3 regions of the Butyrivibrio fibrisolvens genome follow, and region 3 is predicted to be linked to each of the others. Evidence: a T-box and tRNA genes for the amino acid it is inferred to sense, from the RefSeq annotation. Region 3 holds a T-box; the other regions hold tRNA genes.

Region 1 (10,640 bases), 300 kb from region 3:
AAGTGAGAAGTATATAGCATATACATCTCCTGTAACGCCGCATATAAGTCCTCCTACAAGTGCTGTAAGACCGCCTGCTACTGGTCCAAGTGTAAATGCTGCAAGCATTGTTCCTATGCTGTCAAGGAATATAGGAAGGCTTAGCACAAGAGCTATCTTGCTTCCTACGATGTTGATCGCTACAGCTGCAGCGATAATTGTCAGTTTTTTTACGTTGTATTTCATTTTCATACGCTCCATTTTTAACCTCATGTCACGAGCTAAGCGAGTGGCTAATGGTTCAAATTGATGGAGCTCGCGCCATCAATTTGGGTTTGAAAGTGGAACACTTTCAAACTTTAATATAAAGAAAGTATCCTGTTAAGAAACATATCCCAGAAAGCATCAACGTCCACATCTGTATAGACAAGTGCATTGCTTGTCTTACGATAAAAGCCCATAGAATCCACTACGGTCTGTCCAAGGCTTATGCCACCGGTCTCTACATCTGTATAAGCTTCAATACCTTTTAAAATTCCGGGATCTATAAACTGCGCAACAGCCAAAGGATCATTTATCACACATCCCCTAATGTGCTCCCATTCCCAGTGGAATTTAAAATAAAACCAGGTAATCTTCTCTATAAAGTCTCCGACTTTAGGATTTGCCTTTTTCATATCTTCAAGGATATTTGGTGTAAGCACTATCTTCCTTGTAACATCAAGACCGACCATTTCGATCATGCGTCCATTTTCATAGAGAGTGTTATACACAACCTTAGCACTGTCAGGGTCTTCCCAATAGTTGTACTCTGCAACAGGAGAGCAATTGCCATGGCTTCTAAAATTGCCTCCCATAGACACAAGTCTTTCTATAGCAAGAAAAGCATCAAGATCTTCATCGATCAGCTGTGCCAGATTGGTCAAAGGACCAAGTGCCACAACAGATACATTCCCTTTTCTCAAGGTCTCTTTAAGAAAATCTACTGCGCTCTTAGAAGGAATAGACTGTCCTTCAACTTCCGGCAGGAAACTCTCGCCAAGTCCGTCACTTCCGTGAGTATCAAGAGCATTGACATAGTCTCTGACTCTAGGCTTGTCGGCGCCTACATACACAGGCACATCCAGCCTTCCAAGGAAGTTCAATACTTTCTTGGCATTCTCAAATCCCATCTTTGAAGGAGCGTTACCGGCAACTATCGTAATACCGACAACTTCTACCTCAGGGCTTTGCAAAGCCAACATTATAGCAAGTGAATCATCAATTCCGGGATCGCAGTCAATAATAATCTTCTTCAAAATAAACCTCTCATCGCGCTTGGATAACGCATAAAACTTTTTTGGAAAAAAAGCGTGCGCCGCTAGGCGCACTAAAAAAGTGGCCCTGCATATATGCAGAACCACTTATAGGACATATATTATCGCATCTTTGTTCTAATATAAGAGTATGTCATAACTCTTATTAAAACATGCTATAAAAACGGCTTTATTTCCAACTTATCCTAACGTAGTCCTGGTTTTGTTTATCGACAGGAAGGTACAAATGAACTGTCGTTGTTGCGGATTGTATTCTACAACAATTCGTTAATTAATACAAGAGTTTTTTATACTATGTTTTTATAAGTTCTAACTCAGACTTCCCACTTGGACGGCTTTTTAAGGTTTTGCTGTCCTTTGGCAACTCCGTCACCTTATCTCTCTGTACCCCAGAAGAAAAGTCCCAGCATTCCCGGGCCTACATGAGCGCCTGAGAATGGTTCGTGTGATGCTATAGTAACTTTTGCAGCAGGATTTATTTCCTTAACAAGTCTTTCGAGAGTCTTGGCATCTTCAAGGCAGTCACCATGAGAGATACATACAGTCTGATCGGGAGTATCCATTCTCTTTTCCTGATATTTTTTTGCAATTGCAGATATAGAACTGTTGCGACCTCGAACTTTGGAACAGGATATGATATGTCCTGTCTTGTCTCCAAAGAGGATAGGCTTGATATTAAGAACAGTTCCGATACTTGCTGTTACACCGCTGACACGTCCGGTATTTTTGAGGAAGTTAAGATCATCCACAGTAAAATACTGACAGGCATGAGGCACTGCCTCGTCAACTATCCTGGCAGCTTCCCTTACATCCACGCCCTGACGGCTCAAATCTGCCGCTTTCATGGCTAGAATTCCACTACCAAAACCGCATCCCTGGGAGTCAACAATATGAACAAATCTCTCCGGATACTCCTCCATAAGTTCATCAGCGGCATTTATAGCAGCGTTATAAGTTCCGCTTATTCCGGAGCTCATGCTTATATATATGATATCGTGGCCCTCTTTGACAAGAGGTGTGAAGTGCTCAAGGAAAGTTGCTGTATTTAGAAGGCTGGTCTGAATCTTATCGCCTTTTTTTAATCCCTCATAGTATGCATGTGCATCAAAAGATTCCAGATCTCCTGTATATGTTTTGGATTCTCCGTTAACAAGATAGTCACAGGGCAGGACATTTATGCCCTCAAGTAATTCCTTAGGAAGATTGGCACTGCCATCGACAAATGTTAAAAAAGCCAAGGTTATACACTCCTTTATTAATCTTTTTCTTCTTATCATAAAAGACTCTATTCTTTAATTCAAGCTTGCTTCAAATTTTTTGCCTTATAAAGTTCTGATGCAACTAGCGTTTTCCAGGTGATAGACTTACCGGCGTTATGATACGTATCAGGTCAGATGGTGGACAAACTTTCCAGATATGATATGATTTTTGAAGCGATATTTTCATATACGCAATAATATTTCGAAAGAAGGATATCTTTATGAATATATATATAGCCGGAATCTCCGGAACAGGCATGGGGCCTCTTGCACTTATGGCCCGCAGAGCCGGTATTAATGTCTATGGCTCAGATAGAAGCTATGGTGCTATTGCACCCGAACTTGAAAAAGCAAACATAGAATACTATGTCGGTGAGCAGGATGGAACATATTTTAAGCAAAAGATGAATGAAGTGGGAATCGACTGGTTCATCTATACTTCTGCACTTCCAAAAGATCACCCAGAACTTGTTGCTGCTATAGAAAGCGGCATAAAAGTATCCAAAAGAGATGAACTTATCGCAAAACTCGTCAATGACCTTGGTCTTAAAATGGTAGCCGTTGCCGGAACACATGGCAAAACTACTACTACATCAATGCTTGTATGGGCTGTTAATAAGCTTGTAGATGACAATAACCACCCTATCCTTCCATCTTCATACCTTGTGGGAACAACACTGGGATTTGCTCCCTCTGGTTCTTATAAGGAAGGGGATGAATTCTTTATCTATGAAGCTGATGAATATGACAGGAATTTCCTTAACTTTGATCCATGGCTGTCTCTTATAACATTCGTTTCATATGATCATCCTGACATCTACAAGACAAGAGAAGACTACGAAGATGCTTTTTTAAGATTTGAAGATCAGTCATCTGAAGTCATCTTTGGAACGCCGGATGCTGCAAGACATGCTATTGATCATTTTGAGAAAGCTAGCAAGGCATTAAATATCATCAAAGGCATTAATAAAAATATAACTATTTCTGGAAATGCAAGACGTGAGGATGCTACAACAGCTTTTGAAGCAATAAAGAGAATGCTTAAAGCTACTGGCAAAAATGTTCCTGATGAGAAGATTGCTGATGTACTAAACAGCTTCCCGGGCGTTGGAAGACGTTTCGAACGTATTACAGATGGTGTATATACAGACTATGCTCATCATCCTGAAGAAGTTAAGTCAACAATTCAGATAGCCATAGAGGAAGCTGCTAAAACCGGCAAAAAAGGCGTTGTAGTAGTATATCAGCCTCACCAGAATACCCGTCAGCATGAAGTTCGCCATCTGTACAAGGACGCTTTTGACGGGGCAGATAAAGTTTACTGGCTCCCCACATATCTCACAAGAGAGGATGAATCCTTAAGGATAATAACCCCAAGCGAATTCATAGATGATCTTAACGTCAAAGATAAAGCACAAATAGCCGAGCTTGATGATGACCTGTCAGCAAATATCAAAACTCATCTAAGTGAAGGTTATCTTATAATACTTATGACCGCAGGTCCTGCAGATCTGTGGCTAAGAAAAGAGTTCTCTTAAGCTACGATGCCCCCTGGTGACGGAGGTAAGAGACCATTTTAGGACACAAAAATGGTTCCTTACCTCCGTCACCAGAGGGCATTTCTTCGCACCCAAAGATCATTTTGCTCTTGCAACCATACATAAATCGATTTGTTTTTACAAACTTTTACATTGTTCTTAATATTGTCGTTTTTTCACAAACAACCATGTATATTTTTAGTATACTTCCACAATAGCGCAAAATCCCTTATTTCACGCCGTTTTACCCCATATTCTCAAATGCTTTTGTGCAACATATTCAAAATCATATTACACGTTTTGTTGCAAATGTTCAAATTGTCAATATCTATATTACATTAATCGCAATATGTAGAAACAAGAGCGCAATTTTTAGGAAGTTCGAAGCATTGATTGTTGCTAGAATGAGGGTGCTCGAGCACAGTAACATTCTAAATTCAGGCCTTATTACAGATGCATCTGTTATATACGCCTGACACTTCTTTTTACAACTCCAAATCAAACAGGAGGGGGATTACAAAATGCAAAAAGCAGCTAATAAGTTATACAGCATCGTTGCAAAGATCATGCTCATGCTGATTCTGGTATGTGCGACAGCTTCTGTATCCACGATAAGTGCATATGCAGCACAGGATTCTCTTTTAAGCACTTACGGAGCCACTTACGGTTATTCCGGAACATGTATCAATCTCTACCAGCTCAAAGATGCGAATACACTTGCTACATTAAAAAAAGATTATAACAGTATCACTCTTGAAAACGAGATGAAGCCGGATGCTCTTCTTGGCGGATCACCTACTCTTATCTCAGTATCACAGGCCAAAAGCCAAGGTTACTACATCCCTGACAACTACAAAGAAAGCTATGTTCCAAGGATCAACTTCAATACAGTAGATGAAGTTATGAAGATCTGCTACAACAATGGTCTTAAGATGAGAGCTCATACTCTTGTATGGCACTCCCAGACTCCTTCATGGTTCTTCAGGAATGGTTTCAATGCAGGATCTGGTTTTGTTAACTCATCCACAATGGATGCCCGTCTTGAGATGTATGTTAAGACAGTAATGAATCACGTATATACAAACCAGTACGGAAGCGTTGTATATGCATGGGACGTTGCCAACGAGATCCTTCACGCTTCTAACTCAGGATGGGAAGCAGTCTATGGCAGCAACAAGACCAACGCTTCTTATGTCAAGAAAGCTTTCAATTATGCTTATGACACACTTTCATACTTCAAACTTACAGATTCAGTTAAGCTTTTTTATAATGATTACAATACGTACATGGAAGTCAACGACGTAATCAAACTTGTTAACTATATCAATGATGGCAGAAAAGTCTGCGCAGGTGTCGGAATGCAGTCTCACCTGGGAACTAATTTCCCATCAGTTGATTACTATACAGCTGCACTTAAGTCTTTTGTAAATGCAGGTTTTGAAGTTCAGATAACAGAGCTTGATATCACCAACAAAGGTGATACAGATCTTGCAAACTACGCATACAACCTTTTCAAGAACATCAACAGCATCAAGAAAAGCGGTGGTAATATCTCCGGTGTTACATGGTGGGGACTTTCCGACAAGACAACATGGATAAGCAATGCAGCTCCTCTTCTTTTCTACACACCAGGTAATGCTAAGCCTGCATACTCCAAGGTTATCCAGGCATACAAAGAAGTAATAGGACAGGGATCTTCAACGCCATCCCCTACTCCAACACCTACACCTTCAAATAACAACCAGACAGCTACTATTGAAGACGGATGGTACTATATCAAAAACACACTTTCCCAGAAATATCTTACAGTAGATGCTGATAACGCAGATGGTTGGAAGAACGTTGTCATCAAGACAGGTTCAGGAGTTGATGGTCAGAAATGGTATGTTACTAATACTTCAGACGGATATATCACTCTTACAAACAAGCTTGGCAATGTAATGCTCGACGTAGCTAACGGTGAGAACGATGACGGAACCAATGTAGGTATCTACAGTGCATACGGCGGAACAGCTCAGCAGTTTATAGTCAAGAACACTGATGTAAGCGGCGTATATACAATCGGAACCAAGTGTTCTGATGCTGCAAAATATCTTGATGTATACGAAAAGAAAACAGATGATGGCACAAATGTATGCCAGTGGACATACAACGGCGGATCCAATCAGCAGTGGCAGTTTGAGAAGGTAAATAACGGCAGCTCTCAGACACCAGCCGAAACACCTTCAGAAACTCCTGCAGAAACTCCTTCCGAAACTCCTGCAGTTCCGGAGCAGGAACAGCCTGCAGCTACAGGCCTTAGCGTTGAATATTCCATCAACAACTGGGGCAGCGGATACCAGGTCAACTTCAAGGTATCTAACACAGGAAGCACAGTTAATACATGGACAGTAGTTGTAAAAAAGAGCGATGTTAATATCACAGCAAGCTGGAATGTTAATATCGAAGAACAGGGTGACTACTATGTGATCACTCCCGTAGAATGGAACTCCACTATTCCGGAAGGAAGTAGCATAGAATTCGGCGTTCAGGGTAGCGGATCAATCGGAACAACAATAGAAACTTCTGTACACTAAAATAACACCAAGGGACGGAGTCAGCGGTTCATTTCTTGCAATGCAAGAAATCCGCTAACTCCGTCCTTTTATTATTTCCACTAAGAATGTTTTGGGTTTTATATCGATTCTTTATATGCCATCTGAACAAAATCATGTTATACTGTCTAGGTTATTAAGGAGAGTAAAAAACATGTCAGAACAAAGAAAAGAAAACAAGATGGGCGTAATGCCTGTCAAACAGCTCATTATCTCAATGTCCCTGCCCATGATGGTATCTATGCTGGTGCAGGCTCTTTACAATGTTGTAGACAGCATCTTCGTTGCTAAGATCAGTGAGAATGCTCTTACAGCTGTAACACTTGCATTCCCTATGCAGAACCTGATGATAGCACTTGCATCAGGAACAGGTGTTGGTATCAATTCATTATTATCAAGATCACTTGGTGAAAAAAAATATGACAGATCTGATGCTGCCGCTAATACCGGAATACTACTTACTATCATGAACTTCGTTGTATTCCTTATTATAGGTATTTTCGGTTCCAGAGCTTTTATCGCTTCACAGACAAGCGACACTGCCATCATCGAAGACGGCGCAGCATACCTTGGAATAGTTGCTACCCTGTCACTTGGACTCTTCTGTCAGGTTACATTTGAAAGGCTCCTTCAATCAACAGGAAGAACAGTATATAGTATGATCTCTCAGCTGACAGGCGCTGTTATCAACATCATCTTCGACCCTATCATGATCTTCGGTCTTCTTGGATGTCCCAAGCTCGGAGTTGCAGGTGCAGCATATGCAACAGTACTGGGTCAAAGCATAGCAGCTGTTGTAGGACTTATACTTAATATCAAATACAACCATGATATCAAGATCAAACTTTCTAATATATTTAAACCCAAAGCTGAAATCATAGGACAGATTTATATGGTAGGAGTTCCTTCCATCCTCATGATGTCAATAGGATCAATCATGACTTATCTTATGAATCAGATTCTGATTGCATTTTCAACAACAGCAGCTGCTGTATTTGGCGTATATTTCAAACTTCAGAGTTTCTTCTTCATGCCTATCTTTGGTATGAACAATGGTGTCATACCTGTTCTTGCTTACAACTATGGAGCCAAAAACAAAAAGAGAATTGATGATTCTTTAAAATTTGCATTTGCTCTTGCTATTACTATCATGATTGTCGGAACCATAGTATTTGAGCTCATCCCGGGGGCACTACTAAAAATGTTTGATGCATCAGATGATATGCTTGCAATAGGAATACCGGCACTTAGGATCATAGCCGTACACTTCCCGGTTGCTGCTGCCTCAATTGTTATGGGCTCCATATTCCAGGCCTTTGCCAAGAGCATTTATTCACTGTTCGTATCCATAGGCAGACAGCTGGTGGTACTTATACCTGTTGCATATCTGCTATCACTTACAGGCAATCTTAATGCAGTATGGCTCGCCTTCCCTATATCTGAAGTAGTCTCATTTATCTTATCTTTGGTATTTTTCAAAATTGTATATAGCTCAACTGTAAAGAAAATGTAAGAAACACAAAAGACTGTAATATATACCTACAATGTACATATTACAGTCTTTATCAATATGTCAGCGATCTAAGGCTTAAATCAATCCGTGGATAAAAAAGAGAAATTTGAGCATGAAAAAATCGGGGTGACAGGATTCGAACCTGCGGCCTCTACGTCCCGAACGTAGCGCTCTACCAAACTGAGCCACACCCCGATAGATAAAATATAGATTTATATACAACGCTCTGATATACGAGCGATACCACGCTATATATAAACGAAAGGATACTGCACTGAAAGGGTGGAACAATATAAATCGTGCTGCAGCGCATCTGTAAATCATCCGAAGTACATGAAGCCCGCTTTGAAATCCTTTCGGTATTGCTGAGACATCAATAAATCAAATAAAAATCATAGACAATTCAAAAAACATCCATCTCAACAGCATTTAGAATCATACAACAAGTATGTATGCAGTGTCAAGCACTTTTTTAGTAAAAGTGGATATAAAATCTTCTGAAAATCATATGATTGTGGGTCATGATCTTATATCCACTTTTTGATAAGCTTATTGATGATATTATGTCATAAACTACGAATATGCACTATTATCCCTTAGTCCATGCCTTAAACTCATCATCCGTACACTTAACAAAGTGAGTTCCGCTTACCAGATGCTCTGTACCCTTGTTATAATCTATTCCCGATGTCTTGTAGTCATAGCTTATAGCTTCGCGGTTCTTTTCAAGCTCAGGGTTTGGAATAGGAATCGCAGACAGAAGACTCTTTGTATAAGGGTGAACAGGGTTATTAAATATCTCGTCAGTAGTACCTGTCTCTAAGAGGTGTCCCAGATGCAGTACTCCTATCCTGTCAGATATATACTTAACCATTGAAAGGTCATGAGCTATGAACAGATATGCTGTTCCGAGCTCTTCCTGAATATCTTTCATAAGGTTTACAACCTGAGCCTGGATAGATACGTCAAGAGCTGATATACACTCATCCGCAATTACAAGCTTTGGATTTAAGATAAGTGCTCTTGCAATTCCAACTCTTTGTCTCTGACCACCAGAAAACTGATGAGGGTAGCGGTCTGCATGTTCTTTGGCAAGGCCTACCTTTTGAAGGATCGCTTCTACTTTCTTATCTCTTTCTAACTTACTCTTACATACGTGATGAATATCAAGAGCTTCACCGATGATGTCCTTGATCTTCTTTCTTGGATTAAGAGAAGCCATAGGATCCTGGAAGATCATCTGCATCTGAACACGGAGATTTTCTTTGGTATGCCTATTCATCTTTCCGGATATATCCATTCCGCAGAAGTTTATCTTACCTTCTGTGGGATCATATAGCCTTATGATACTTCTTCCTATTGTAGACTTACCTGAACCTGACTCACCAACAAGTCCATATGTTTCGCCAGGATATACCTTAAAGCTTACATTCTCAACAGCCTTGACTGTATATGTAGAGCTTACGGGGAAATACTGTCTAAGTCCCTCTACTTCAAGAAGAGGCGCTGCATTATAATTAGCTGACATGTGCCTTGGCCTCCTTTTTCATTCTTTCTATTCTAGCCTTAAGCTCCTGCGGCATCTCAACCTTTGGAGCTCTCTTGTCAAGAAGCCATGTAGCTGCTGAATGTGTTTCTGTAATCTTGAACATAGGCGGCTCAAGCTTATCATCTATCTCAAGAGCATAGGCATTTCTTGGCGCAAAGGCATCACCCTCTTTTTCATGAAGAAGATTTGGAGGTGAACCAGGAATTGTATAAAGTCTGTCATCATCTGTGCCAAGGTCAGGCATAGCTGATAAGAGTCCCCATGTATACGGGTGTCTTGGATCATAGAAGATCTCGTTGATATTACCAACTTCTACGATCTTACCTGCATACATAACGTTGACATAATCAGCAACTTTGGCTACTACGCCAAGGTCATGTGTGATGTAGATAACTGCAATATCTCTCTCCTTTTGAACCTTCTTGATAAGCTCAAGGATCTTGGCCTGAATATTAACATCAAGAGCTGTAGTTGGCTCATCACAGATAAGAAGATCCGGGTTACAGGAAAGCGCTATAGCAATAACGACCCTCTGTCTCATACCACCGGAGAGCTGATGAGGATACTGCTTCATTCTCTTTTCGGCATCTTCTATACCAACTTCTTTTAAAAGCTCAACTGCTCTTTTATAAGCATCCTTCTTGTCGATCTTGTAGTGCCAGAGCATTCCTTCCATGATCTGCTTACCAATTGTCATGGTTGGATCAAGACTGGTCATAGGATCCTGGAATACCATGGCTATCCTGCGGCCATTGATGTGCTTTCTGATCCACTTTTTATCCTTCTTAAGAATGTCAGCTTCTATCCACTTTGCTGTCTCATCTTTGTCAGGATTATAGTCGATCCCGCCTTTATTATCGCGGTATCTGTAGATGATCTCTCCAGAGTTAAC
Region 2 (10,640 bases), 1.3 Mb from region 3:
TACTGATACTAAATAAATCTGTATTAACAGGAGGACTTGATAATGGGCGTTTTAGATAATTTAGAGCCAAAGTCAGTATTTCATTTTTTTGAGGAGATAACACAGATCCCTCATGGATCAAATAATGTTCAGATGATCAGTGACTATCTTGTGAAGTTTGCCAAGGATAGGAATCTTGAGTACATACAGGATGAGACCAGAAATGTTATCATATTCGGTGAAGCTAGTGAAGGATATGAAGACAGGGAGCCGATCATCCTTCAGGGGCATATGGACATGGTAGCTGTTCATGATGCTGATTATGATATTGATATGGCTACTCAGCCTTTAAAGCCTGTTACAGATGGTGATAAGATCTGGGCTGAGGGTACATCTCTTGGTGGTGATGACGGTATTGCTGTTGCTTATTGTCTTGCACTTCTTGATTCTAAGACAATTCCTCATCCTAGGCTTGAAGTTGTTATAACAACCAATGAAGAGACTGGAATGGACGGCGCATTTGCGATAGATCTGTCTCCATTAAAGGGCAGAAAGCTTATCAATATCGATTCTGAGACAGAGGGTGTACTTCTTACATCTTGTGCAGGCGGAGCAAGATTTTATGCAACTCTTCCTGTATCTAAGGTTAGCAGAAGCGGTATGCTATATGATATCGAAGTGTCAGGCCTTCTTGGTGGACATTCAGGTACAGAGATAATCAAAGAACATGGTAATGCTAATATTCTCCTTGGAAGAATTCTTGCTGCAGTTTCTGACAAAAACGATATTTCACTTGTTTCGATAAATGGCGGAGTAGCTGATAATGCAATTCCGGTTAATGCAAAGGCAACTATAGTAGTGCCTGAAGATACAAGTAAAGAAGCTGCTTTAAAGGCAGTAAAGGACCTTGAAGCTATCGTTAAGAGTGAACTTGAAATCAAGGATCCTGATGTTAAGTTTACGGTAACAGCAAGAGAAAAATGTACTTTTGACTGTCTTGATAACGCTTCAATGAAGAATGTATACAAGCTCATATTATCCTTACCAAATGGTATCCAGGCTATGAGCGCATCTGTTCCGGGACTTGTAGAGACATCTCTTAATCTTGGAGTTATTGTAAGTTCTGATAACGAAGTGACACTTGAGTATGCTGTTAGAAGTAGCGTAGATAGCAGCAAGGATGCTCTTCTTGACAGACTTGTATACATTACAGAGGCATTTGGAGCCAAGGCCAAGATCACATCATCCTATCCGGGATGGCCATTTAAGTCAGATTCTAAGCTTCGCGAGCATATGATAGATGTGTTTAAGAAGATTTACGGCCGTGAGCCTAGGATAGAAGCTCTTCACGCAGGTGTAGAATGTGGACTTTTTGGTCAGAAGCTTGAGGGACTTGACTGTATCTCTATAGGACCTGATATGGAAGGTGTTCATACTACATCAGAGAAACTTTCTGTAGCTTCTGCAGCCAGAACATTTGAATATCTGTGCGAAGTCCTTAAGTAATTGATCTGATCATAGTGTTTATTATAAGTGTTTTTATCATAGTTTGGATGTACTGGCTTTTGATTTGAAAAAGATCTTGAAAGAGACAGTATACTATAAAAGTGATAGAAATAGTTTTAACTTTTGCGATGTTATATTAGTAGCCAAAATTTTTTGAAAATTTTGGCTACTTTTTTATATTCCATTTTACGATAATGAATGATAAAATGGAAACCAAGGAAAATGATTAAGTTTCCAAATGTTAAAAATGTTTATTTGGTGCAAGCATATGGAAACGTATAAAGAATATTTTTTATCGGAGATGAGTTATGGATGAGACACAGAAGAAGATACTGGAGACTGTAATAGTTGAATACAAGGCTAAAGGCCTTAAGTTTACTATGGATGACATTGCCAAAGAATTGCATATGAGCAAGAAGACCATATATAAGATCTATCATGATAAGGAAGAGATGCTCGATAGCATGGTTGACTATGTATTTAATTCTATTAAAGAGAGTGAGCATGCTATCTTGAATGATAATAGTCTTACTACTGCTCAAAAGGTTAGCAAGATACTTATTGCTCTTCCTGATAGTTATCAGAATGTGGATTTCCGTCTGATGTTCCAGCTTAAAGACAAGTATCCAAAAGTTTATTCCAAGATTAACGATAGACTTGAAAGCGACTGGGAAGAGACTATAGCTCTAATAGAACAAGGTATCGAAGAGGGCAGTATCAGACCTATTTCTATTCCTACTCTTAAAGTGATATTCGAAGCAACTGTAGAGAAGTTCCTTAGTTCTGATGTTCTTATCAAATTTAATATGGAATACCAGAATGCACTTAATAACATGATAGATATTCTTATGGATGGCATTAGAGCTTAATCAGGGGAACAGAACATTATATATTGGGAGTGGTGACTTGCTATGATCATTGAGAGAAATGGATGTTTTTTGCTTCAGACTTTGCATACATCGTATCTTTTTAATATTTTAAAATCCGGACATCCGGAGCATCTTCATTACGGTGCTTCAGTGATATCGGAAACGCAATATGAGGAATTTCTAAAAGCTTCCTCCTTTGGAGATGGCTCAGAAAGTGAAGCTGCGTCTATATGTCTTAACAATATCTGTTATAGCCTTAGCGAAAAGCATCCTGCTGTAGGCGGGAATATGATCTCATATAGTGATGATTTTCCGGGGATCGCGCTTGAAGATCTTCCTCTCGAGATAAGCTCTTTTGGTAAAGGAGATATAAGAGATCCATTTATTCTTGTAACACATGAGAATGGTTCTAAAACTTCAGATTTTACATTTGAGAAGGCTTCTATTACTAATGATATACAAGCTCCTTCCTCTCTTCCGGGATCATATGATGATAGTGTTAAGACTAGCGTCGGCTCATCAGAAGACTATGCTCAGCAGCTTGTTGTTACATATAAAGACAAAGAGTATGGAACTTGCCTTGAAGTTATATACAGTGTATATCCTGAATGTGATGTTATCACAAGACGAGCAGTCATAGTATCTGCAAATGAGAAGATTCACATAGACCGTATCATGAGTAACCAGATTGATTTTCATGAAAATGGGCTTGTGTTTACATCTTTCCATGGAAGATGGGCTGATGAAATGCATAGAACAGACAGTGTCTGCGATGGCGGAAGATGTGTATCAGAGGAGATGGCTGCAGGCGAATCCGGAAGCAGGTCCAATCCATTTGTCATGATCTCCCATAAAGATACTACCGAAGATAGCGGTTATTGCTATGGCTTTAACCTTATTTACAGTGGTAATCATTATGAGGCTCTTTCATCCAATGGATATGATAAGAGCCGTTTTATAAGTGGTATATCTCCGGCGACTTTTGGATGGACGCTTGATAAAGGTGAGAGATTTGAAACTCCTGAAAGTATTATGACTTTTGATATGAATGGTGCCAATGGAATGAGCCGCCACATGCATGATTTTGTCAGAAAGCATATAGTAAGAGGAAAATGGAGAGATAAGAACAGACCGATCCTTATCAATAGCTGGGAAGCATCTTATTTCAGATTTACAGAGTCAAGTCTTTTAAAACTGGCTAAGGAAGCTGCAGGACTTGGAATAGAGCTTTTTGTAATGGATGATGGATGGTTTGGCAAGCGTGATGATGATAAAAGTTCACTTGGCGACTGGTATGAAAATAAAGACAAATTGCCGGGCGGCATAAGTGGTCTTTCCAAGAAAATAAATGATCTTGGGCTTATGTTTGGTATATGGGTAGAGCCTGAGATGGTCAATGAAGACAGTGACCTTTACAGAGCGCATCCTGACTGGGCTGTTCAGGTTCCGGGACATGCTCATTCCAAGGGTCGTAATCAGATGAATCTGGATCTTACAAGAACTGATGTTCAGGATTATGTTATCGAGTCTATGAAGAAGGTCTTTGGGTCGGGTGATATCTCTTATGTAAAATGGGATATGAATCGTATATTCTCTGACTGCTATTCTAAAGAACTTCCTGCAGACAGGCAGGATGAATTTATGCACCGCTATTACATTGGCTTATATCGCATTATGAAGGAATTGACAGATTCTTTCCCTGATATATTGTTTGAAGGATGTTCTGCAGGTGGTAACAGGTTTGATCTGGGAATTCTGTGTTATTTTCCTCAGATATGGGGATCTGATGATACGGATGCTATATGCAGAGCAGATATCCAGAGAGGTTATAGCTATGGATATCCTCAATCGACAGTAGGCGCGCATGTATCTGCAACTCCAAATCACCAGACTCTTAACACAGTACCTCTTGAGACCAGATTTGACGTAGCCTCATTTGGATGCTTTGGATACGAGCTTAATCTGTGTGATATTACTGCTTCTGACAAAAAAGAAATCAAAGATCAGATAGACTTTTACAAAAAATACAGACATACCCTTCAATTCGGGCATTATTACAGATTAGATGATGGAAGGTGTATTACAGTATCGGATGATGGCAAAAAGGCCATAGCATTTATGCTTCAGAGAGAAAGCAGACCTAACAGAGATGTTGTGACTCTTAGAACTTGCGGACTTGATGATAGCAAGACATACCATATCACTAACAGATATGTAGATATCGACCTTAAGACTATGGGTAGTCTTATCAATATGTTTACTCCGATACATATTAAACAGGATGGTATTATACATAATATAGCTAACTCTGTTGTCAAAGTTCAGAATGAAAGAGAAGATATGACAGCTCCTGGTGCACTGCTTAACAGAGTAGGCGTAAGGCTTCGCCCCAAGTTTGGAAGTACCGGTTTTGATCAGGACGGCGATAAGACAGGAATCCTTAGGACGGGTGACAGCAGGCTGTATATCATTGAATCTGTATGATGATTTTGTAATAAGATTTAGTTTTAGTATCCATGCGATTGGTATACTGGTTCATTCATAATGGATTTTTAGAAAATAGAATGATAGTTAAGGATGGATACAATAATAGTACGCAATATAATTGCAGATGTTTATAGAAAATTAATATGATATAAGCCTTTTATATGCTTGCTTTATTATATTTCATAATGTAGAATTCAACTTGATGTAGTTATTGATTATACGGAGGCTTTATTAATATGAGTTTAAGAGATATTTTATTTGGTAGTGACGAGGAGCTTGCTAATGCTCCTGTTAATGAAGAAGCAGAGAAGGCCGGAGCAGAGGCAGCTGCCAAAGCTATGAGCGATGAATCTTCTGAAGATAAAAAGGAAGGTGCTGATCTTATTACAACAGATATGCTTGTAGGCGAGATCATAGCTAAGCATCCTTCTACAGCACAGTTCCTTATGGACTGCGGCATGGAATGTATTTTCTGTCCAGCATCTCAGATGGAATCTCTTGGAGAGGCATGTGCAGTACACGGAATCGATGGTGATGAGATCTGCGCAGCTCTTAATGAGAAACTTGAAGAGTATAAAGACTGATATATATGTTAAAGAAAGCATATTAAGTGATAAAATCCCCCTATACATGATATTTGATGAGTTTCGATATCGTAATACTCATCTGTATGTCATGTATGGGGGGATTATTTGATTTGTATTCAGATAGAAAGTATATACATTTTTGAATCTTTGATTCAAAAATGTATGAACTTATGAATCTGTACTATTAAGGTCTATATCTTTAAGAACATAGTTATGTAGCTTATTGTCTAGTGTCTCTATATGTTGCTGTCTTATCTGATCTTCTGTATTTTTTACCTCGTCCCAGAACTCTTTTGCAGGCATACGGATACCGCCAGCTCCTAATATGATAACCTGTTCGATTCCGTCAGATGTTGCAACTGTAACTTTATAGTTTTTCGAAAGCTCATGTGAGGTTCTTTCTATATATTGGTCTGCGGTTTCTGCTTCTTTGGTATATATTACATCAAGGTTATGGTATTTAAGGACTTTTTCTGATCCTCCATGAACCTTGTAGGCATCGAATACTAGGATTATGTTCTCTCGTCTGTACCCTTGGAAATTAGATACTATATCCATAAGCTTGTCTCTTGCAGCATTTATATCTCTTTCTGCGAGAGATTTTAGATCGCTTGAAGCAAATAGTACGTTGTAACCGTCTATAAGAAGGTATTCTTTCTGACCATTTGCTTTTTTCTGGGCTTTGGCATCTCTTTTTTCATCATACTTGGGATCAGATATCCCTTTGGGTTTGTCATCAGGAACTCCGTAGGTGCGTGGCCTGTCATCATCGTTATTGGTACGGCGGTCTTTAATTGGGCCGTAGGTCTTTTCGAAGATAGCCATGAGTTCATCCTGACCTGCCCTGTAATCACGCTCTTTCTCAGAAAAGGACCTGTTATCAACAACTGCCTCATTGGAAGTGCGAGCTTTGAATGCAGTAATGTTTTCAATGTCATACTCCATAGCGATGTTGCTGGGAATAGGAGTATTGTCTCCTTCAGGCCTCCACCCTGTATCTACATGCATATATTTTCTGACATCATTCCATGGGATGACAGTGCCTACTCCGTGAGAACAGAAGACGGAGCTGCAAGGATTGTGGGTATCAAGCTCCGGATCGTAGTTGCTTTTGGCTATGACTTCTTCTGCGTTATGGCACGGGGCATAGCCTTTTAGTACGCAGGATATAGACCCTTCGCCGCTTGTGTAGCTTCTTACATCTTCTGCATAGTTTCCAAGGCATGCAGCGGGGATTGTACCTCTAAGGACAGTTTTGCCATTCTCTATCTCAGGTGAATTTACTGTGGCATTTCTTTGTGACAGATCAGTCATGGCTCGTCCTACATTTTCAGAAGGAACTATAAGTTCATATCTGTACACAGGCTCAAGTAGTACAGAGTTCGCCATCATAAGTCCTTGTCGTACAGCTCTGTAAGTCGCTTTTCTAAAGTCTCCGCCCTCAGTGTGTTTTAGATGAGCCTTGCCTGATATGAGAGTTATCTTCATATCTGTGATCTCGGAACCTGTGAGAACACCTTTGTGTTTTTTCTCCTCAAGATGGGTCAGGACGAGTCTTTGCCAGTTGCGAGCCAGGATATCAGTAGGGCAGTTTGCTTCGAAACTAAGACCGGATCCAGGGGCAGAGGGCTCTAGCATTAGATGAACCTCTGCATAGTGTCTTAGAGGCTCGAAGTGCCCTACGCCTTCGACTGTATTAGCAATAGTCTCTTTGTATATGATACGTCCCTGGCCGAAATCTATGCTCATTTTAAAGCGGTCCATCATGAGTCTTTTTATGATCTCCATCTGAACCTGTCCCATAACTCGTACGTATATATCGCCGTTTTCTTCAGTCCTTGATACGCTGAGCATAGGTTCTTCTTCCTGAAGGATGAGGAGGTTCTGCCAGACTTTGTAGGGATCTTCATCATCAGGCAGCAGGATCCTACAATTTAATATAGGTTCTAGCAGCTCTTCGTGGTTTGATGCTTCAAAGCCAAGACCGTCGCCTGCTCTTGTGCCGGATAACCCTGCTATTGCACAGATTGTCCCTGCCTCGGCACTTTGCACCTGTTCGTATTTACTTCCGGAGTACAGCCTTATCTGTGATATCTTTTCTTCTCCAAAAGTATCTCGTATTGATATACTTCCTCCTGTTATTTTGAGAAAAGATAATCTGGTTCCGTCACTGTCTCTGGAAATCTTATAGACTCTTGCTCCAAAATCATCAGGATATGAGGGGGTAGGGGCATATCTACACAGATTTTCAAGGAAAGCCCTGACGCCTTCACCTTTTAAAGCACTTCCATAGTAACAAGGAAATAGAAGCCTTTTGGATATCAGGTTTATTATGTCACTTTCCTTAATAGGGGTACCGTTAAGGTAGCTGCCTAGAAGGTTATCATCGCAGACTGCTATACTTTCACATACCATAGGATCGTTGACTCCGAGAGTCATGTTTACAATGCTTCTTCCAAGACTTTGGCTTAGCAAGGCGGAGATTTCATCCATATCACTTCCCGGCTGATCCATCTTGTTTACAAAAATAAAAGTTGGAACATTATAATGCTCAAGCAATGACCAAAGTGTCCTTACATGAGCTCCTACACCATCAGCTGCGCTTATAACCAGAATTGCTGCATCTAGGACCTGAAGAGTTCTCTCTGTCTCGGGAGAGAAGTCAATATGCCCGGGAGTGTCCATTAAAGTGATCTTACGATCAAAAGCTTCCAGTCTTGCCTGCTTTGAGAAAATGGTGATTCCTCGTTCTTTTTCCAGATCAAAGGTGTCTAAAAAGGCGTCACCATGATCAACTCGTCCGATAGATCTAACAGCACCTGCTTCATATAATAATGCTTCTGATAAAGTTGTCTTACCGGCATCAACATGTGCCAGTATTCCTATATTAAGTGAGGTGGACATATATCCTCCAAGAATATGCGTATTTGTAGTGAATATCGTAATTTAAATCATAGCATATGTGATGATCATATGCATTGCAATAACATGGATGGAACATAAAAAGATTCTAAAATATTACAAAGGTCATACAATAAGAGATATAAGTAAGGATTAGATGTGAATTCTGCTTTTGTTCAAAAAAAGAAATCGCACTGATGATCAAATCATCAGTGCGATTTCTTATCATAGTCGGAGTGACAAGACTTGAACTTGCGACCTCTACTTCCCTAAAGTAGCGCGCTAGCCAACTGCGCTACACCCCGGCACAAGTGCTATTATATAACAGGGTTTTTGAAAAGGCAACACCTAATTTTTAAAAATTACAAATTTATTTTATAAAAGTTTTAGCACTCTCAGCTGGACAGTGCTAATTTTTGATATATAATATACTTAATTGAGAGGAGTGAGGCAGGATGGTAATTATAAAAATAAGTGAAAAGACTGTGCAGTGCAGTATTGCTGCTCAGGAACTTCATGAGATCGGACTTACACCTGAAGCTCTTTTACATGGAGAAGAAAAGAGTATTCCATTTATGACGCAGCTCAATCAGGAAGTTGGGCAGCAGCTGTCATATGATCCTGAGAATGAAGTTATGATGATGAGCAGGAATCTGATGGCTGATGGAAGTGTACGTATATATGCGGTTAAGATGGACAATGATGATATACAAAGTTCTGCAGACCGCCTTCGCAGTATTGCTCAGGGAATTCTGGATTATCTCACACAGGACAAGATAGATGCAGTCAAAGCTGAAAAAGGCAAGGATAAAAGTGATGCACTAAATAAACTTGTCGAAGGAATGAATAATATGGTAGGTCGTATGTATCTTGAAGAGAGCAAAGAAGGTCAGGAACTTATCAGTGCTCTTGAGAAGATACAGGAAGTTAATGTCATATCTAAGCCTGCGCTTGAATATCAGCGCTATATGGGCGAATTCGATAATCTTGATAAGGTGATAAGATTTTCAAAGATCGCATCGGCTATGCCGATAGTGGATTCTGCGCTCTATAAGGCGGATGACAGATACTATCTTATGATGGGACTTCAGACTGACAGCGAGGCTGTTGTATATGAACTTCGAAAAGCCGGTATCGAGTACGCAAGTGCTCTTAGCGTTAATTCACCGGAAGAACTGCATCTTGCTGAGACTGCAGAGCGCATTATAGCAAAAGATGCTATTTCTCATCTGGCTGAACTGGAAGCCGAGAGCTGACTATAATGAAGCTTTTTGTTAAGATGTAGTATCGCAGTATATATAACCAAGCATCAAGGATCTGATTATGAATAAATTTGATGATGTAGCGATTTTTAATTTTACAGGTGTATATGAAAGCGAGGATTTCTATAGAAATATAGATAATCCTCGCTTTATTGAATGCAAGGACATAAGCGGAACAGATTGCTTTTGCGACGATGATGGAGAGAGAACGATCAGAAATATCATAGAAGGTGAGAAAGTTCCTCTTCGAGGTATTCATTTTATAGATAATGGCAATTATCATTATATGTCACATATCTTTACTTCAATGATTGAAGAACCCTTTGATCTTATATATTTTGATAATCATCCTGATATGAAGCCTTCCATGTTTGGCGATATCCTTTCTTGCGGTAGCTGGGTCAAAAAAGTAATTGAAACTAACGTAAATGTCAGAAACGTCATAGCTGTCGGAATTAATAAAGAGCTATTTGATGAAATAGATGATGCCGTAAGAAAAAAAGTGACATTGGTGTCAATCTGCGATAGCGTATGCGGAATAGAAAATGATGTTTACAAAAGTCTTGACTATGACAATATTAACGTTGGAGATGGTACTAAAAACTTTGATAACACTATGAACAGAATTATGGACGGGTTATCGCATGACCTTCCTGTATATATTTCTGTTGACAAAGATGTATTGTCTCCGGATCAGTTAAAGACCAATTGGGACCAGGGAACTATGCTGGCAGATACTCTTTTAGAGATTATAAAACGACTCGTAGGGTCAAAAAAAGTATTGGGCATAGATATATGCGGCGAAGTAAGTATAGATACAGATTGTGACTATGACCTGGAGATTCAGAAGAACAACAGTTTTAACAAGAGGATTTTAACAGAGTTATCATGAAGACTGTATCTTCTATATAATAATGTTAATGCGCGATCGATAAAACGATTTTTTGGAAAAAATGCAAATAGGTGTTGACATTAAATGATCAAAAGGATATCATATAACAGTCGCGTGCAGCGAGTATGGCGACAAATTATAAGGTTTGCGGGAATGT
Region 3 (10,640 bases):
ATTATTTCTAGCTTGGTATTGATCAATTTCCGTAATTATGTAGACTAATAGCTACATTAATCTTACCACCTCGGGAGTTTCGGCGCAACGACGTTTTGTTATCAATATTAAATATATTTGTATAATTCACCTGCATTTTCCTTATGTACAGTCTCCTGCACATCAAGTACTTCTACACTTACGTCTTTGTTTCCAAACTGGATCGTAAGATGATCGCCTACCTTGACCTCGGTTCCTGCCTTAGCAACTCTTCCATTGATCAGAACACGGCCTGCATCACAGGCTTCGTTTGCAACACTTCTTCTTTTGATAAGTCGTGATACCTTCAAATATTTATCAAGTCTCATATTCACAGCTCCTTCTATGAACCGTATAAAACTAATCTCTAGCTTTACAAAAGCCTGCGAAGTATGAACTCCGCAGGCTATCAACTCGTGTCAAAACACTTATAGCTGATCTTTAGAAAAGGTCTATATACCTATTCTATTAAAATAATTCAAAGGAATTATTTCTTGTTTACAGCGTCCTTAAGTGCCTTACCAGCCTTGAACTTAGGAGCAACTGATGCTGCGATCTTCATTGTAGCACCTGTCTGAGGGTTTCTGCCCTGTCTTGCTGCTCTCTTAGCTACTTCGAATGTACCGAAGCCAACAAGCTGAACCTTACCCTTCTTCTTAAGCTCTGCTGTAACTGCGTCTGTGAAAGCCTTAAGAGCCTTCTCAGCGTCCTTCTTAGATAATCCTGCATCTTCTGCAATTGCTGCTACTAATTCTGTCTTGTTCATTAGGAAATTCCTCCTCTAAGATTGTAATGCGCTAAAATAGCGCTTCTTATTACCTGCTTCAAGCGGTATATATTTACTTATATACGTTTTCGCAAAAGCTGTCAAGGAAAATCCTTATTTTAAGCCATTTTTTAGCCTTTTTATTCCAATTTACTCCTAGTTTACTGCGTTTGAACAGATTCTTTTTTTCGTTTTACAGTAATAATCTGTGTTTAAAGGCGGACTCGATTTATAATAGCCAGATGAAACTTCGCACTTGCCAAACATACGACACTTCTTACGGCTGTACCGATGCGAGTAGTTTATAAAGTCTTTTCGTGTCTTGAAAGTGTTATAATTCAGGGCATGATATCTGGAGATTTATATTCCAGGGTTCGAAACTCGCTTCGCGGGGGCATGCGAACCCTATGCGGAATATGAATCTCCATCTATCACGCTCCTGAATTTTATAACACTTTCAAAAGAACACGAAAAGACTTTATAAACTACCCGCATCGGTACAACCATAAGAAGTGTCGTATGTTTGGCAAGTGCGAAGTTTCTGTATCTAATATATACACAACTTCCAAAAATCAGACTTTTACAGCCTCAAACTCCCTATTCTGTAGTTCCTCCTGTATTGGAGGAAGAAGGCGCAGTGGAAGATGATGTAGTAGCATTATCACTTCCTTCCTGAACTTCACTTTGATCAGCGCCTCCGGAGTCATCAACCTGACCTTGTTCGTCGGGGATGCTCTGATTATCTTCTTGATCTTCGTCGCCGCCATTTTGATCTGAGTTCTGATCTGTATTCTCTGTATTATCTCCCTGATTTTGGTCTTGACCGTTCTGATCTCCGCTACTTGACAAGCTGCCTTCATCAGATCCGTCCGTCGAAGCCGTATCTGATGCATCAGTACTTGCTGCTGACGATCCTTCGTCGGATGATGCCTCTGTAGATGCACTGCTGGCACTGTCAGAAGATTTGCTGCTTCCGGAATCAGGATCAGCAGATTCCTCTTTTTCCTGTCTGTCTGCATAGTAGTGGCTGTCTACGCCGTCATAGGTACTTACGCTAAGCTCTTCTTCGAGGGTCTTATATCCTTCAAGCTCAAGCCTTATAGTAGATGACCCTTGACTGTGAGCATCAGGCAGCTTTGCAAATCTGATAGCTTCATCGCCTTCTATCACGCCCATAGGCTCGTCGTCTACGAACACTTCGGTCCCTGCAAGAGCATATATATCTACATACCTTTCAAGTTCAGGGAATTCATACAGTTTGTCCTTCTTATTGCCGTCTACGTATATCGAATAGCTCTTGGTAGCATATCCATCACGGGTGAAGGTTATAGTATGGCTTCCCTTGACTTTATCAAAAGAGCAGGGAACTTCTCCAACTTCCTCGCCGTCCACATATAGATTAGCTCCAACCGGTGCATCCACATAAACGCCATATCCTTCTATCAAGGTTCCGTCCGGTTCTTCTGTACTTGCAGTGCTGGCAGATGCTGCAGGATCTTTTTTCAGTGCTTCAAAGGCGTACTCTTTATCTTTTTTCTCAGAATCAATACTAATAGTATAGTCCTTGGTGAGATACCCGTCTTTTTTCAGCCTTATTACATGATCTCCTGTTATCTTGGTAAAAGAACATGGAGATATTCCGATGTATTTGCCGTCGTCTCCTTTTTTGTTCTTGTCAGGATCAAGATATACTTCTACGTCAGAAGGGGCTGTTATCCTAATGTAATAGCCGCTTATAAGAGTTCCGTCCTTAACTGTTGTAGCGGTTGTAGATGCCTTGGCTGTATTAACTGTCTTGGCCTTGGACTTACTTGAAGCATTGTCACTGCTCTTATCAGACTCCTTGGATTTATCTTCGGTCGTTGTATTGGCAGTGGATGAGTCGCTTACAGAAGTCGCTGTAGTACTCTCATCTTCCTTCTCATCTTCCTTCTCATAATCTTCATCGACAAGAAGTGTTATCTCAACTTCTGCCTTGGAAGAGCCTACATGAAGATACTCCGAACAAGGAAGATACCCTTCTGCCGTCGCTTCGATCTTGTGAGTTCCATAGGCTAGTTCTATAGGCCACGACGGGTTAACCTCTTCGCCGTCTATATAGAGTCTTGCTTCCTGAGGGATGATATTGAAGGTGACAAGACCGAAGTTATATTCGATCTCTATCTGACTGGTATCCACTATGGTCTCTTTATCCCTGTCAACCGTTATAGTAGTCTCATAATCTACGCCGTTACCTGTCAAAAAGAGCTTGTAGGTTCCTTCAGGAACGCTCACAAGCATTCCGTCAGTTACGCGGTATATATTCTTATCACCAATCTCCAGATAGGATCCGGAGATGTCAGCATCTCCTACCATGTTGGATGAAAGGGATACATATCCGTGACCTTGCTTTACTTCTACACAGTAGATTTCTGTATCTATTCCGGTTACTTTGATATTGTCACCGGGGAGCACATCTGCGATGCGGCCTGACCTGCCATCTATCAGGATCAGTGTCTTATCAGTTATATGATAGTAACTGCTTCCTATCTGAGCTGTCTCAGTGCCTGCCTGAAGGTCATAACCGTATGACTTGTCGATAGTAAAAGCATCACCATTTATATCAAGACTGTTAAGGTGCCTTGAACCTGACAAAAAGGTGATATTGGCAATCTCTCCGACTTCAAGGAGCTGCGCCGAGAGTGCTCTTCCATATTCGCTATATATCAAAGTGGTATTGTCATAAGAAAGGGTATAATCACGTCCTGTATCATGATTACGGAACGTGATGGTATTGTTATCTGTATCGATTGATTTGATGATGGCAGTATCTGACGAATCATACTTGCCTACAAGAGAGACTGTGTTAACAGTCTGTGCATACGAGATGTCCGGGAAAAAAGTCAGCGCTACAACAAAAGCTATAATGGTTACGAATAAACTTCTAACATATCTACGCATATCCATCTCCCCTTTGAATAACCGTGGGCTGCACGCATTAAAAGCTGTGACCATAACAGGCAGGTTATGCCCAAGACTTTAACAAATAAAATCAACGCCTCATGTGAAAATTTGAACCATTAGTCACTCGCTTTGCTCGCGACATGAGGTTAAAAATGATTATCATTATCCGATAATATATCGGCTTTTTTATACTTTTCTTAATAGCAAGCTTGCGAATATTTATAATTTGGTGAAGGATCGAACAAGTGTAAATATTCAATAACCCTCGGTGCCAAAAGTTACTTTTGGCACCGTTCTTATTATTATGTCATTCAACTGGATTTTTGTAGTTAGCAAGGTGTTTTATCAGGTATTCCTTATCGTTGTGATTAGGGGTACCGATGACGTCTTTGAGCATGTTGTTAAGGATAATTCCTATGTCTTTGCCGGGGGTGATTCCTAAGTCTATAAGATCTTTGCCTCCGACTTTTAGCTCTTTAAGTGACAGGCAATCGCCTCTTTCTAAGATTTCGTGTCCAATGGATGCCAAAAGATCAAGGCGTCTTTCTTTATCTTCGCGGCGATATGTACTTTGAGCCAGCATATCCGCTTTTTTGACCATTAGAAGGTCTTCAAAGTTTGAAGGACCTACAAGGTAGAGGGTTTTTCTAACATTTTTTTCACTTGGTTCATCCTTCATGAGGATGTCGTGATACAGGATCAGGTTGCAGACACGGTCTGTGGTTGCATTATCGAACTTAAGTCTTCTAAGTATAGTCCTTGCCATACCAGTGCCTTCTTTGGCATGACCTTTGAAGTGATCACCTCGCTCATCGCTTGTCTTGCATGAAGGCTTACCTATGTCATGAAGTATCATGGTGATACGAAGGACTTTATCAGCCGGAACTTCCATTGCAGAACGGATCATGTGCTCTCCTACTGTGTAGCAATGGTGGATGGCATTCTGTTCACATTCCATACACTGATCGAATTCCGGCAAAAAAACTTTGGTAATGCCCAGTTCGTAAGCATCTCTTATAACTTCAGGATGCATGGATGTCATCATCTTGATAAATTCTGTCTGTATACGTTCTGCGCTTATATTAGAAAGTGTTGGTGCAAGCTCCTTGGCAGCTTTGGCTGTTTCAGGATCTATGGTATAACCGAGCTGTCCGGAGAATCTGACTGCTCTAAGTATTCTAAGAGCATCTTCTTCGAATCTTCTGACAGGATCGCCTACACATCTTATTACTTTATCATCAAGGTCCTTAAGACCATCGAATTCATCTACAAGGCCTTCTGTGTCATTATAGGCCATGGCGTTTATAGTAAAATCACGCCTTTTTAAATCCTCTATAAGACTTCTTGTGAATGTAACTTCCTTGGGGTGTCTGTGATCTTCATAGACTCCGTCAAGGCGGTAAGTGGTAACTTCAAAACCTTCCTTACCTTTCATGATAGTAACCGTACCATGCTTGATGCCGGTATCAATAGTTCTTTTAAAAAGCTTCTTGACCTCCTGAGGAAGGGCACTGGTTGTGATATCCCAGTCACCGGGAACACGTCCTAAGATACTGTCTCGTACGCATCCTCCGACTATATAGGCTTCATATCCTGCCTCATGAAGTGTTTCAAGTATTTCTGCTGCCTCTATGGGCATTTTGATTTTTATATCTTCTTTACGCATATCTAAACTCCTATGCATATTCTAACACACGGGCTCAAAAATTGCTTTTATTATAAGATGAACCGCTCAAAAGCTGCAATAAAAGCAAATCCGGCAATAAAAAACTGCGCTAAGTTTATGGCTTAGCGCAGCATTTTATAAGATACAGATATTAAAATATCATCAATATGCTCTTCCCCAGTAAACCATCTTGGTTGCAGGCTTGCCACAGATTACGCAAGTATCTGAGATGTTCTCTTGCTCGAATGGAATACAGCGGCTTGTAACATTATAATCTTCCTTGATCTTGTCTTCACACTCGCGGCATCCGCACCACATAGCTTTAACAAAGCCCTTGGTCTCTTTGAAATCCTCTTCGAACTCTTCCTTATTGTGTGCAATATATGTATGAGCATCAAGGTGAGCCTTAGCTCTGTTATACATATCCTTCTGGATAGTATCAAGAAGTTCTCCAACCTTAGCAGGAACATCAGCTATAGCGCACTCCATCTTCTCACGTGTATCACGTCTTACGAGAACGCACTTGCCGGCTTCCATATCCTTAGGTCCGATCTCAACACGGATCGGGATTCCATGCATCTCCTGCTCAGCGAACTTGAATCCCGGGCTTCTGTCTGTAAGATCGATAGATGCTCTGAAGTCGTTAAGACTCTCATAAATCTTCTGTGCACAGTCAAGGACGCCTTCCTTCTTCTGCTGGATCGGAATTACTACTACCTGAGTAGGAGCTATCTTAGGAGGCATTACAAGACCTTCATTGTCGCCGTGAACCATGATCATAGCGCCGATTGTTCTTGTTGTAAGTCCCCATGATGTCTGGAATACATAATGGAGCTTGTTATCTTTACCTGCATACTGGATCTCGAAAGCTTTGGCGAATCCATCACCAAAGTTGTGAGATGTAGCAGACTGAAGAGCACGGCAGTCGTGCATAAGAGCTTCTACTGTGTATGTATGCTCAGCACCTGCAAACTTCTCCTTCTCTGTCTTCTGACCCTTGATAACAGGGATTGCCATATCATTTTCCAAAAAGTCAGCATATACATTGAGCATCTGAACTGTACGCTCTTCTGCCTCTTCCATAGTAGCATGAGCTGTGTGGCCCTCCTGCCATAAGAACTCACGTGAACGAAGGAAAGGTCTTGTCTCTTTCTCCCATCTTACTACTGAGCACCACTGGTTCAGTACCTGTGGAAGATCCTTGTAAGAGTGGATCTCACCCTTATAATAATCACAGAACAGTGTCTCTGAAGTAGGACGTACGCAGTATCTCTCTGCAAGTGGCTCAAGACCTCCGTGTGTTACCCATGCAACTTCAGGAGCAAAACCTTCTACATGATCCTTCTCCTTCTGAAGAAGTGATTCAGGAATGAACATAGGAAGGTATACATTCTTAACACCAGTCTCTTTGAATCTGGCATCAAGGTGTTTCTGGATAAGCTCCCAAATAGCGTATCCTGAAGGCTTTATTACCATGCATCCCTTAATGTTAGAGTAGCTGATAAGACCAGCTTTGATGCACACGTCTGTGTACCACTGTGTGAAATCCTCATCCATGGATGTGATCTCAGATACCATTTTCTTCTTTTCGTTTGCCATCTTTTTCTCCTTTTTTGTACCCAGGACCATCAGGCTTTATCACATAAAAAAACCTTCAGTCCATGTTTAATTAAAAACAGGGACCAAAGGTTATAAATTCATCTTCGGCGGTACCACCCTATTTAAATCTGCATGTGATAAAAACGCAGATTTCTCTCAACTATCCCTTAACGCGGGAAACGCTGTGTTTATGTTAATGAAGTAGGAATATAAACTATCATCAAAAAATTCAAGCTTATATCACAAAATCAACTATCACACAGAACTCCAAGGCAGGTTCACGGACATCACTGTAAAGACTTCGCACCAGATAAGTCTTCTCTCTGAGACAGGACAGTTCCATTACTATTCCTCTTCAACGTTACGTTTGATTGTAATCAATTCGCCGGTTTATGTCAAGCTTTTGATGCCTCGATGAGCTTGTCCTTGAGCTGTGACTCGATCTGGCCAAGTTCAGCTTCGGCAGCTCTTCTCTTTTCCTTGCCGTCCTTCTGGATTGCAAGAACTTCATCGATAGTGCTGATAAGAGTCTCATTGGTATGGCGCAGTGTCTCCATATCGATGATGCCTCTTTCAGATTCCTTAGCAGTAGCTATTGTAGCCTGTTTGAGCTTATCTGCATTCTTCTTAAGAAGAGCATTGGTCATGTCATTGACCTCGCGCTCAGCCTTGGCAGCCTGATTAGCATGCTCTACGCCTATAGCAATGACCATCTGGTTCTTCCAGAGAGGTATTGTATTAACGATAGTAGACTGGATCTTCTCAGCCATAATAGTATCAGAAGACTGTACCATTCTGATCTGAGGGCCTGTCTGCATAGCAATCGTACGAGTAAGCTCAAGGTCATAGATCTTCTTTTCAAATCTATCGCAAAGGTTTGACAGATCCTTGGCCTTCTCTGCATCTTCCTGAAGTCCTGATGCCTGAGCCTTCTGCTGAAGTTCTACAAGCTCGTTATTTCTTACTTCTTCAAGCTTCTTCTTACCTGCCTGGATATACATTGTAAGCTCTTTGAAATAGTTAAGGTTAAGAGCATACATCTGATCGAGAAGCGCTACATCTTTCATAAGAGTAACCTGATGCTGTTCAAGTCTTGAAGTGATCTCGTTGACGTTAGTTTCAACAGTAGAATATTTTGCTTTAATAGCATTTACTCTATTAGCACTCTTTTTGAAAAAAGACATAAATCCCTTTTCTTCTTCATCGACATCGAAATCCTTAAGCTCTGTTACAAGGCCTGAGAGCATATCTCCAACTTCTCCCATGTCCTTGGTTCTTACGTTATCAATGGCCTTCTGTGAGAAGTCTGCAAGCTTCTTCTGAGTTCCTACGCCATAATTCATAACAGCCTGTGAATTTGTTATATCAATCTGCTTTACAAATTCATCAACCATTTTCTGCTCTTCAGGTGAGAGCTGAACATCTGCTTCGAATTTTCTGGTGCTCTCTTCTTTTGACTCCGCTGCAGGAGCTGTAGCAGTAGCACTTGCTGTAGCTGCCTGAGGCTGTGGATCACCAAATGAAAGTGTTGGTGCTGATGGTGCTGCATTAAGATCTGAAAACTGATTTTCCATATTATCCTCCAAAGAACTGATTATTTCTATAGTAAACGACTTTAGAAAATGCCTTATGCCAGTTATCTAATGCTGGCATATAAGGCATTTGATGACTGGCAAAGTGCTTTTTCTTAAGTCGTTTACTATAACTATCCTTTTCTTTATATTTTTCTATATATCTTTTCCTTATTTTTCTATATATATCTTTTTCTTTATATCCGATAAAAACAATTCTGTTTTTGAATATGCTAATTGCCATTGTCATCTGTCTTCATGGAAAAAAACCGCTTATAATCCTGACTGGCTCTGCATAAGACCATCCTGGCTCATCATTGTCTGCATTACAGATATATCAGATGCTATATCCCAAGCCTGTTCTTCAAAAAGATCATCGAAGAGTTTCTCAAAAGCTGTATTAATGGTATCTAGAGCATCAGAGATCTGCTTCTTGGTATCTTTAATATTGTCTCCGACTTCAGGCTGAGCATCAAGATGAACATATGCATTCAGGAGCTTCTCTGTAGTAGGCAGGTAATAGTTCATGAACTTACGAAGATCCTGCGCTTTCTCCGGATGCTGGCCTACATGTTCGAATATCCTCTTCATGATATTTTCGAGATTATAGAGCTTGTCTGACATATGCTCTTCATCATTATCAGGGATCATATCGTTGATACGTCTTACTTTGACAAGGTATTCATTGCCTTCATCAATAACTTTCTGCGAATCAGAAGTCACATTCATACCCTGAGTATCAACCTGAGCTGACTGATCGTAGATCTCCTGCTGTCTCTGACTTTGAACGAATTTCTTGTACTCATCAAATGCATTCTCAGACAGGATCAGAGTTGTCTCTTCATCATCAAACCTTGCACCAATGAGCATTCCGCTTGATATCATCTTCTTCAAAGATTTCTTAAGATCATCTTCCGAAATCTGAACTATACTTGCAAACTCTTTAATTGATATATACTCTCTGTTACCGACTGCCTTTTTAAAAAGATTGAACTGCTTTATAAGCTTCTTTTTATCATGAGCTTTCTTCCACCACAGTCCAAATAAAATAGTGATCAAAGAGAAAAATATAAATCCTGATATCTCAGATGCTGATGTAAAAGTTATAGCTCCGGGAAGCATTATTAACGTAAAAAGCAAAGATGATATTGTAAAAAAGCCTGCGATTATACCCGATATAGTGCTTGATATACTACTAACATGAGCCTTCTGAAATACACTGATCTTCTTTTTGTTAAGAATATACTGCTCTGTCATGTTAACGCCGGAATTATTCCTTGCAGATGAGCCACCAGGCATATACGAATTGTATATACCGCTGCGCGCAGCCTGCTCTTTGAACCTCTTAGCCGTATCATTAAATGTAGCAGACAGGTCACTGCTCAAATTGCTGAAGTTTCCGGTTTCGACAGCTTTGGTTACTGTATCAGCCGCATTCATGACCCCCTGCATTATCTCATCACCGAATGCCATTTTGTACTCCAATCATAAACAATAATAAATCTATACATGAATACTATAAATCAGAATATATGAACTGCGTTCATCTCGCAATTCTACATAACATATTATACACAAGCATTCAAGTTAAAAAAACTGATTTTTCTCTAAATTAAATCCCTTAAATTGATATGACGTAAGGGTCAAAAGGTGTCAAAAGGAACTTTTGACACCTACCTCATTGATATATGACACTACAACCATTAGCTTTTTTATGCACACCATCCAAAAACTTGTATTATTACCAGTAACTACGTTAAAATGCTATTGCTATGAATAATGAATTAAACTTACTATATGAAAATTGCATGATATGTCCTAGAAAATGCCGCGTAGACCGCACCAAGGGCGAAAGAGGCTTTTGCAAAGCTTCCGGAACTATCGCTGCGGCAAGAGCTGCCCTTCACTTTTGGGAAGAGCCTTGCATATCCGGAGAGACAGGATCCGGAGCTGTATTCTTCTCAGGTTGCAACATGGGATGTGTTTTTTGTCAGAACTATGAGATAGCGCATGATGAGGTAAAAAAAGAGATTTCGGTAGATAGACTATCCGATATATTCTTAGAACTTCAAGACAA

The links. A T-box is a leader RNA that pairs with one kind of tRNA and senses whether it is charged. The one in region 3 lies ahead of proS (proline--tRNA ligase), so its partner is inferred to be a tRNA-Pro.
Positions count from the first base shown of each region.
Region 1: it has a tRNA-Pro gene. The T-box ahead of proS (proline--tRNA ligase) is inferred to sense a tRNA for this amino acid. The anticodon was not compared.
Region 2: it has a tRNA-Pro gene. The T-box ahead of proS (proline--tRNA ligase) is inferred to sense a tRNA for this amino acid. The anticodon was not compared.

Region 1 is NZ_CP065800.1:205,450-216,089, forward strand. It holds gene I7804_RS00770 (LPXTG cell wall anchor domain-containing protein) at 1-252, opposite strand, end outside; gene I7804_RS00775 (nucleoside hydrolase) at 339-1,277, opposite strand; gene I7804_RS00780 (DegV family protein) at 1,670-2,533, opposite strand; gene I7804_RS00785 (Mur ligase domain-containing protein) at 2,776-4,092, shown strand; gene I7804_RS00790 (endo-1,4-beta-xylanase) at 4,614-6,668, shown strand; gene I7804_RS00795 (MATE family efflux transporter) at 6,841-8,199, shown strand; tRNA gene I7804_RS00800 (tRNA-Pro) at 8,321-8,394, opposite strand; gene I7804_RS00805 (ABC transporter ATP-binding protein) at 8,789-9,727, opposite strand; gene I7804_RS00810 (ABC transporter ATP-binding protein) at 9,717-10,640, opposite strand, start outside.
Region 2 is NZ_CP065800.1:1,762,461-1,773,100, forward strand. It holds gene I7804_RS07175 (aminoacyl-histidine dipeptidase) at 43-1,485, shown strand; gene I7804_RS07180 (TetR/AcrR family transcriptional regulator) at 1,794-2,354, shown strand; gene I7804_RS07185 (alpha-galactosidase) at 2,397-4,838, shown strand; gene I7804_RS07190 (DUF1858 domain-containing protein) at 5,078-5,425, shown strand; gene I7804_RS07195 (NYN domain-containing protein) at 5,597-8,332, opposite strand; tRNA gene I7804_RS07200 (tRNA-Pro) at 8,561-8,634, opposite strand; gene I7804_RS07205 (adaptor protein MecA) at 8,785-9,585, shown strand; gene I7804_RS07210 (arginase family protein) at 9,653-10,483, shown strand; tRNA gene I7804_RS07215 (tRNA-Leu) at 10,631-10,640, shown strand, end outside.
Region 3 is NZ_CP065800.1:504,100-514,739, forward strand. It holds gene I7804_RS02060 (RNA-binding S4 domain-containing protein) at 108-347, opposite strand; gene I7804_RS02065 (HU family DNA-binding protein) at 506-784, opposite strand; gene I7804_RS02070 (PEGA domain-containing protein) at 1,382-3,724, opposite strand; gene I7804_RS02075 (CCA tRNA nucleotidyltransferase) at 4,035-5,393, opposite strand; gene proS (proline--tRNA ligase) at 5,556-6,992, opposite strand; T-box leader at 7,068-7,360, opposite strand; gene I7804_RS02085 (toxic anion resistance protein) at 7,388-8,566, opposite strand; gene I7804_RS02090 (hypothetical protein) at 8,568-8,807, opposite strand; gene I7804_RS02095 (5-bromo-4-chloroindolyl phosphate hydrolysis family protein) at 8,837-10,036, opposite strand; gene I7804_RS02100 (radical SAM protein) at 10,372-10,640, shown strand, end outside.